Regions from separate parts of the Nocardia sp. NPDC004415 genome, predicted to be linked through region 1. Evidence: riboswitches for the same ligand, from Rfam matches in the RefSeq annotation. Region 1 holds a riboswitch; each other region holds the start of a gene.

Evidence for each region. Region 1 has a riboswitch for S-adenosylmethionine ahead of ACWEMY_RS24255 (rhodanese-like domain-containing protein). Riboswitches for the same ligand answer to the same signal wherever they lie in the genome.
Region 2: another riboswitch for S-adenosylmethionine. It lies ahead of ACWEMY_RS11645 (AfsA-related hotdog domain-containing protein); the one in region 1 lies ahead of ACWEMY_RS24255 (rhodanese-like domain-containing protein).
Region 3: another riboswitch for S-adenosylmethionine. It lies ahead of ACWEMY_RS23600 (ABC transporter substrate-binding protein); the one in region 1 lies ahead of ACWEMY_RS24255 (rhodanese-like domain-containing protein).

Annotation. Positions count from the first base shown of each region.
Region 1 is NZ_JBSGDP010000064.1:1,179-3,432, forward strand. It holds gene ACWEMY_RS24245 (FAD-dependent oxidoreductase) at 1-398, opposite strand, end outside; gene ACWEMY_RS24250 (Rv0361 family membrane protein) at 561-1,019, shown strand; SAM riboswitch class IV at 1,065-1,183, shown strand; gene ACWEMY_RS24255 (rhodanese-like domain-containing protein) at 1,201-1,617, shown strand; gene ACWEMY_RS24260 (O-succinylhomoserine sulfhydrylase) at 1,629-2,254, shown strand, end outside.
Region 2 is NZ_JBSGDP010000018.1:63,763-66,016, forward strand. It holds gene ACWEMY_RS11640 (HAD family hydrolase) at 1-113, opposite strand, end outside; gene ACWEMY_RS11645 (AfsA-related hotdog domain-containing protein) at 110-877, opposite strand; SAM riboswitch class IV at 891-1,006, opposite strand; gene ACWEMY_RS11650 (SRPBCC family protein) at 1,151-1,603, shown strand; gene ACWEMY_RS11655 (MarR family winged helix-turn-helix transcriptional regulator) at 1,654-2,103, opposite strand; gene ACWEMY_RS11660 (SMP-30/gluconolactonase/LRE family protein) at 2,218-2,254, shown strand, end outside.
Region 3 is NZ_JBSGDP010000060.1:7,333-9,586, forward strand. It holds gene ACWEMY_RS23595 (hypothetical protein) at 128-832, opposite strand; SAM riboswitch class I at 1,046-1,138, shown strand; gene ACWEMY_RS23600 (ABC transporter substrate-binding protein) at 1,175-2,254, shown strand, end outside.

The DNA.
Region 1 (2,254 bases):
CAGGACACGAAGTCCGCGGCGCCGTAGGAGCCGTCCAGGTCGATGCCGGGGATGGGCAGCGCGCGGTCGGCGTTGGCGCCGGTGGAGAAGATCACCGCGTCGTAGAACTGACGCAGGTCGTCGAGGTTGATGTCGGTGCCGTAGTCGATGTTGCCGAGCAGGCGCACCTGCTCCTTGTCGAGCACCTTGTGCAGGGCGGTGATGATGCCCTTGATGCGCGGGTGGTCGGGGGCGACGCCGTAGCGGATCAGGCCGAACGGCGCGGGCATGCGCTCGTAGAGGTCGATCGACACCTCGGCATCGGACTTCATCAACGCGTCGGCGGCGTAGATACCGGCCGGGCCGGCACCGACGATCGCGATGCGAAGTGGGCGAGTCGCTGCACTCTGTTCGGTCATTTCTACGCGCACCCTTTGGTCGAAAACTATTGACGGCGTCAATTTAGCTTAGGCTAAGTTGACAGTCCGGCTGCTGGCAGCATTCCGCCGATTCTATCCGCGCTGTCGTGGCCACCCGGCGCGCGGTGCGGTTGCCCGCGCCCGGTCTGTCAGGATTGCACCATGAACGAGGAGCGAACCGGCTCGGACGAGCAGCCCATCGTGGTGGATCAGACCGACAAACGATCGGTCGTCCCGTTCGTCGCGGCCGCGGTCATCGCGGTCCTGGTGCTCATCGGGATCGTGCTGGGCGGCTTGCTCGCGCCCGCTGAGAAAAATGTCACAGAGGCCGACCGGTTCGCGGCCGCCGTCACCAACTATATCGACGCGCGCTCACGCAGCGAGCTGCGTCCGCCGCCCGGCGTCGCCTGCCCAGGCTTCGACGAGGAGAAATCCGGCCTCACCGAGCGGCTCGGCGGCCCGAAATCGGCGGTGACGATCGACAAGAAGGGCTTCGCGAACGCGACCGTCAACGGTGATCGCGCCAAGATCGACGCCACCGTGCTGATCGGCGACACGCCCGCCACCAGCACCTGGAACCTGACCAGGGTCGAGGGCACCTGGCTGGTGTGCGCACCCTGACCTGTTTGACACGGTGACCAGTGCCGGGGCAATCTCAGATCGCAAGGTCATGAGTGCCAGCGCCAAGCCCCGGCTCGCTGGCCGGCAACCCTCCTCCGCGGTGGGGTGCTCCGGGTGACGACCTGGCCGTGTGTCCCGGAGTTCCGGCACGGCAAGAGCGGATTCACGCAGGAGGTTCGACATGACTTACGCCGGCGACATCACCCCTGAGAAGGCGTGGGAGATCCTGACCGAGCATCCCGGCGCGGTGCTGGTCGACGTGCGCACCGAAGGCGAGTGGGCGCAGATCGGCATCCCCGACACCAGCTCCATCGAGCGCCCGGCCCACTTCATCGAGTGGGTCGACGGCACCGGCGCGCGCAATCCGGAATTCGGCGCCCAGCTCGAGCAGGCGCTGGCCGGCCGCCCCGACGACGCGCCCGTGGTGTTCCTGTGTCGCTCCGGGCAGCGCTCCATCGGCGCGGCGACCGTGGCGACCGCGGCGGGCATCGCCCCGTCCTACAACGTGCTGGACGGTTTCGAGGGCGGACCCGACGCGTTCGGCCGGCGTGGCAGCGTGGGCTGGCGCGCGGTCGGCCTGCCGTGGCGCCAGGCATAAGGAGAGAACGCATGATCACCGGTGGTTCGTTCGACAAGCCACTGCCCGAGGGCGTCGGCCCCGCCACCCTCGGGGTCCGCGGCGGGCTGCGCCGCTCCGGTTTCGAGGAGACCTCCGAGGCGCTGTACCTGACCTCCGGTTTCGTCTACGAGAGCGCCGAGGCCGCCGAGGCCGCGTTCACCGGCGAGGTCGAGCACTTCGTCTACTCCCGCTACGGCAACCCGACCGTGGCCATGTTCGAGGAGCGCATCCGCCTGCTCGACGGCGCCGAAGCCGCGTTCGCGACCGCTTCCGGCATGTCCGCGGTGTTCACCGCGCTGGGCGCGCTGCTGAAGGCCGGCGACCGGCTCGTCGCCGCGCGCAGCCTGTTCGGTTCCTGTTTCGTGGTGTGCAACGAGATCCTGCCGCGCTGGGGCATCGAGACCGTCTTCGTCGACGGTGACGACCTCGAGCAGTGGGAGCAGGCCCTCTCGGTGCCCACCCAGGCCGTGTTCTTCGAGACCCCCGCCAACCCGATGCAGACCCTCGTCGACGTCCGCAAGGTCACCGAGCTGGCCCACGCCGCGGGCGCGAAGGTGGTGCTGGACAACGTCTTCGCCACCCCGCTGCTGCAGCGCGGTTTCGAACTCGGCGCCGA
Region 2 (2,254 bases), on a different contig from region 1:
TACTCGGTGCCGTCGTCACCCAGTTCGGCGAGCCAGAAACGCAGGAAGGTGAACATGGACTTGACCGTGATCACGGTCTCGTCCACGTCGAAAAAGGCGGCTCCGCTACTCACGCCGAGACCTCGAGGTAGGCGTCGACTGCCTTGGCGGCCTTGGCGCGCTCGATCTGGGCGATCCGCTCGTTGGGCAGGGCGGTGAACTCGATGCGCGAGCTGGCGACCGGCTTGCCGAACTGGTGCACCTCGGTCTCGATCCGGAACTGCAGCTTGCCGGGGTCGTCGACGGAGACCGGCGTGAGCCGGGCGTGCAGGGTCGCGGGCAGCGGGAACAGGAACGAGGTGAACCGCAGGTCCACGTTGTTCCAGACGATGTAGAAGTGCTCCTGCGGGCGGCGCACGCCGTATTCGAGTTCGAAGGCGGCCAGGAACAGCTGGCGCACCGCCTCGATCACCACGATGCCCTGCACGTGCTCACCGGTCTGGTGGTCCAGGAGCAGTTCGTTGTCGCCGTCCAGGCGCAGATCGGCCTGGAAGACGTTCTCCTCGGTCCTGGTGAGGCCCGCCAGCAGCACATTGGAGTGCTGGTACTTGTGCACGTGGTGCCTGCGCGCGGGCTCGGCGATCTCGCCGACGACCCGCACCCGCAGGTGCGGCGCGTGCACCGCGGCCACGTGCTCGAGATAGTCGAGATCGTGCCGGGTGACGCCCTGCCCCAGGTGAACGGCCAGTTCCTGACTCGCGGGCAATCGCCCTCCGCGCAGCAACGCGACCAGTCCGGACACGGTGTGCACCCGGTCGTCGGCGGAGATGCCGAGGAATCGGTCACCGACCACCACGTACGCGGTGGTCACGGTGGAGTCGAGCTGGACTACAGACATGGATAGACCTCCAGAAGGACGCTTATGGCGAGCAAGACGCCTCACCATCCGGTCGTCACCCGGAGCACCCCGCCGCCGATGGAGGGTTGCCGCCCAGCTAGCCGGGGCTCGATGCTGGAACTCGTGACCGTCGCATCGAAAGGTATTCGGCCGCAATATTTTTGAACAGCGTTCGGAGCAGGGTGCAAATAATCCACCCACGGTACGAGGATCGGCCGGTCGCGGGCGCCTATGCTGAGCGTTACCGAACGTCACACGATCCCGGAGGCAACGTTGCCGAACAATCTCGAAGCCAGCATCGACATCGCCGCATCGCCGGAGAAGGTGTGGGCGGTGCTCGCCGATCTCAAGCGGATGCCCGAGCTGAGCCCGACGACTTTGAAGATGATCGCGCTGGGCGGAGTGCGGGTCGGCGCGCTGACGGTGAACGTCAACAAGGACGGCTGGAAGGTGTGGCCGACCACCTCGCGCATCGTCGCGTTCGAGCCGAACAAGACCCTGGCCTTCCGGATGCTGGAGAACCGCACCGTGTGGCGCTACGAGCTCGAGCCGACCGCGGGCGGCACCCGCGTGGTGGAGACCCGCACCGTCGACCCCAAGGGCATCCCCGCCCCCGTGCGCACGCTGGTCAACGCCGCCGCCGGTGGTGAGGACAAGTTCGAGGCCGACCTGGTCTCGGGCATGCAGGAGACCCTGGCACGGGTGAAGGCCGCCGCCGAACGCTAGGCCACTCGTCGCGAGAGCCCGCCGGATGCTTCCGGCGGGCTCTCGTCGTTTCAGGGCAGGTCGGCGCGGATCTCGTCGAGTGCTTCCGCCGTGCGGACGAGCATGGCGGTGAGCGCGGTCAGCTCCTCGGCGGTGAAGCGTTGCGCGAGGGTGCGCTCGACCGCGATGGCGCGGACGTCGGCGTCGGCTGTGAGTTCCCGGCCTGCCTCGGTGAGCCGGGTTTCCAGGATGTTCTTGTGCCATTCGTGCGGCGTGCGCTCGACCAGGCCGCGGTCCTGAAGGTTGGTCAGGACGGTGTTCATCGTGGGCGGGGTGACGCCGACCAGCCGGGCCAGCGCGGCGGCGGAGATGCCGGGGTGCTCGGCGAGGCTCAGCAGGGCGCTGTACTGCGGGACGGTCAGGCCTGCCGGTTTGAGCGCGGCGGTCTTGGTCGCCATCAGGGCCTGTTCGGCGCGCTTGAGGTACGAACCGAGCCGGTCGGCGGCGGGCATGGACGTCATGGGTGCATGGTATCCGGTCGTCATTCGATAACTATCTTGACGATCATAAAGGTTCTAATCTATGTTTCTGCTCATCATTGAATGTCTGGATTTACCTCACTGAGAGGCTTCATCATGATCAGGACCACCGCCGTTGTCGCCTTGGCCGCCT
Region 3 (2,254 bases), on a different contig from region 1:
GGTGTACCTGCAGAGCTCTGCCAGGATCTCGTATCGGGCCCACGGCCCGTTACAGACACCTACCTGTCGACTTGCGCGGAACGCGCGGCCCCTGGAGGTCTAGATGCCCTGATGTAGCGGGCGGGGTTCAGGGGACCTCGGTGATGCCTATGGTGGGGAAGAAGAAGCAGGATTTGCCTGCGTTGTCGGTGGTGCCGAAGACGGCGGCGAGGATGGTGCCGTGGCCGGTGTCGACGGGGACCGCGCGGACTCCGCCGAGGGGGATGGCGGTGAAGAAGAAGTCGCGGATGGCGTTCTCGGCGAGGGGGCGCAGTTCCACCGGGACTTCCGGTGGGACCATGGCGCGCACGATCTCGGCGATCGAGCCCATCGAGGCCAGGCCGCCGCGGCCGGTGCTGATGTTGAGCCAGGCGACCTGCATGCCCGCGGTGTCGGTGGCGGGGGTGTCGGGGGCCAGGCCGTAGGGCAGGAAGGTGAACAGGGTCTGGCCCGACTTCACGGTGGTCAGGTCGAGGCCGGGAATCGGCACGGCGTTGCTGGGCCACGGGCCGGGGACGGCACCGGCGACGGCGGGGACCAGGCCGAGACCGTCACCCGCGCAGTTGGCGGCGACCGTGGGGTACAGGAACGGCTGCACGCCCAGGGCTTTCAGTGTCTCGACGACGGTCTGGTAGGCGCCGAGCAGGTCGGCGGGGCCCGCGGTGGTGGTGGCGGGGGCGTCGCGGGTGACGGCCGGAGTGGCCGGTTGCGCGGTGGCGGCCGGAGCGGTCAGCAACAGGGCGGCGCAGGCCGTCAGCGCGGTCAGTGCGGTGGTACGACGCGGCACGATCACGGCGCAACTCCTCATCGTCGGCACTCGGAGATCCGACGCTACTCCGCGACACCGCTGATCCGGGCGATGGACACGCCCCTCCCCTCCCCCTGATGCCGCGCCAGTATGCCGGTCGCGGACCGCGCGCCCAACTGCTGCGCTCACGCTGATTTCTACCGTTGTAAACCATCCGGTCTGTGCCACATGCTGGTTCAGCTCCGAGCAGCCGGGGCGCAACCATCCAGAGCGACCGAGAGACCTGGCTCGACGACGTCGCAGCAACCAACCCGTCGAACGGGTGGGTGCTTCTGCCCGGTCCGATGGAGGTCTCTCACCCATGCCACGCATCCCTGGAGTCACCCCGTGATCCGTCCTCGTCATCGCCTCGCCGCTCTCGCCGGAGCACTCGCCGCCGTCACCACCGTGGTGGCCTGCGGCAGCGACACCGCGGGATCCGGCGGTGACGCCGGTCCGCCGCAACCCGGCGGCACCCTGCGCTACGGCCTGTCCGGCGCGCCGACCTGCTCGGACCCGGCCCAGTCGGGCACCAACCAGACCATCTACGTGGCCCGCCAGATCGTCGATTCGCTCACCGATCAGGACCCCGCCACCGGCGAGATCACGCCGTGGCTCGCGCAGCGATGGGAGGTCAGCCCCGACGCCAAGGTGTTCACCTTCCATCTGGCCGACGGCGTCACCTTCAGCGACGGCACCGCGCTCACCGCCGACTCGGTGCGCGACACCTTCGACGCGATCATCCGCCTCGGCGGCGTCGAGGCGCCGCTGGGCGTGAGCTACCTGGCCAACTACGTGGGCACCACCGCGGTCGACAAGCTCACCGCCCGCGTCGAGTTCAGTCAGCCCAACGCGCAGTTCCTGCAGGCTTCCTCCACGCCGCAGCTCGGCATCCTGGCCGCCTCCACCAATGCGAAGTCCGCCGACGCGCGGTGCGCGGGCGACAACATCGGCAGCGGCCCGTTCACCTACGCCGAGTACAAGCAGGACATCTCCGCGACGCTGGCCAAGCGCGCCGGATACAACTGGGGCTCGGCCGTGTTCGGGCACAAGGGCGAGGCCTACCTGGACCGCATCGAGTTCACCGTGGTGCCGGAGTCGGGTGTGCGCACCGGCAGCCTGTCGTCGGGTCAGCTCGACGCCATCAGCGACGCGCTGCCCCAGGACGCCCCGCAGATCGAGGCGACCGGCGGCCGGGTGCTGTCCACCTCGAACCCGGGCACCCCGTTCGGCCTGCAGTTCAACGTGACCCGCGGTCCGCTGCGTGACCCGGCGGTGCGCCAGGCGCTGCTGCCCGCGCTCGACCGCCAGCAGCTCGTCGACACCGTGCTCGGCCCGCAGTTCAAGCCCGCCACCTCGGCGCTGGCCTCGGCGACCCCGGCCTACCTCGACCAGTCCGCGCGGCTGGCCTACGACCCCGCGAAGACG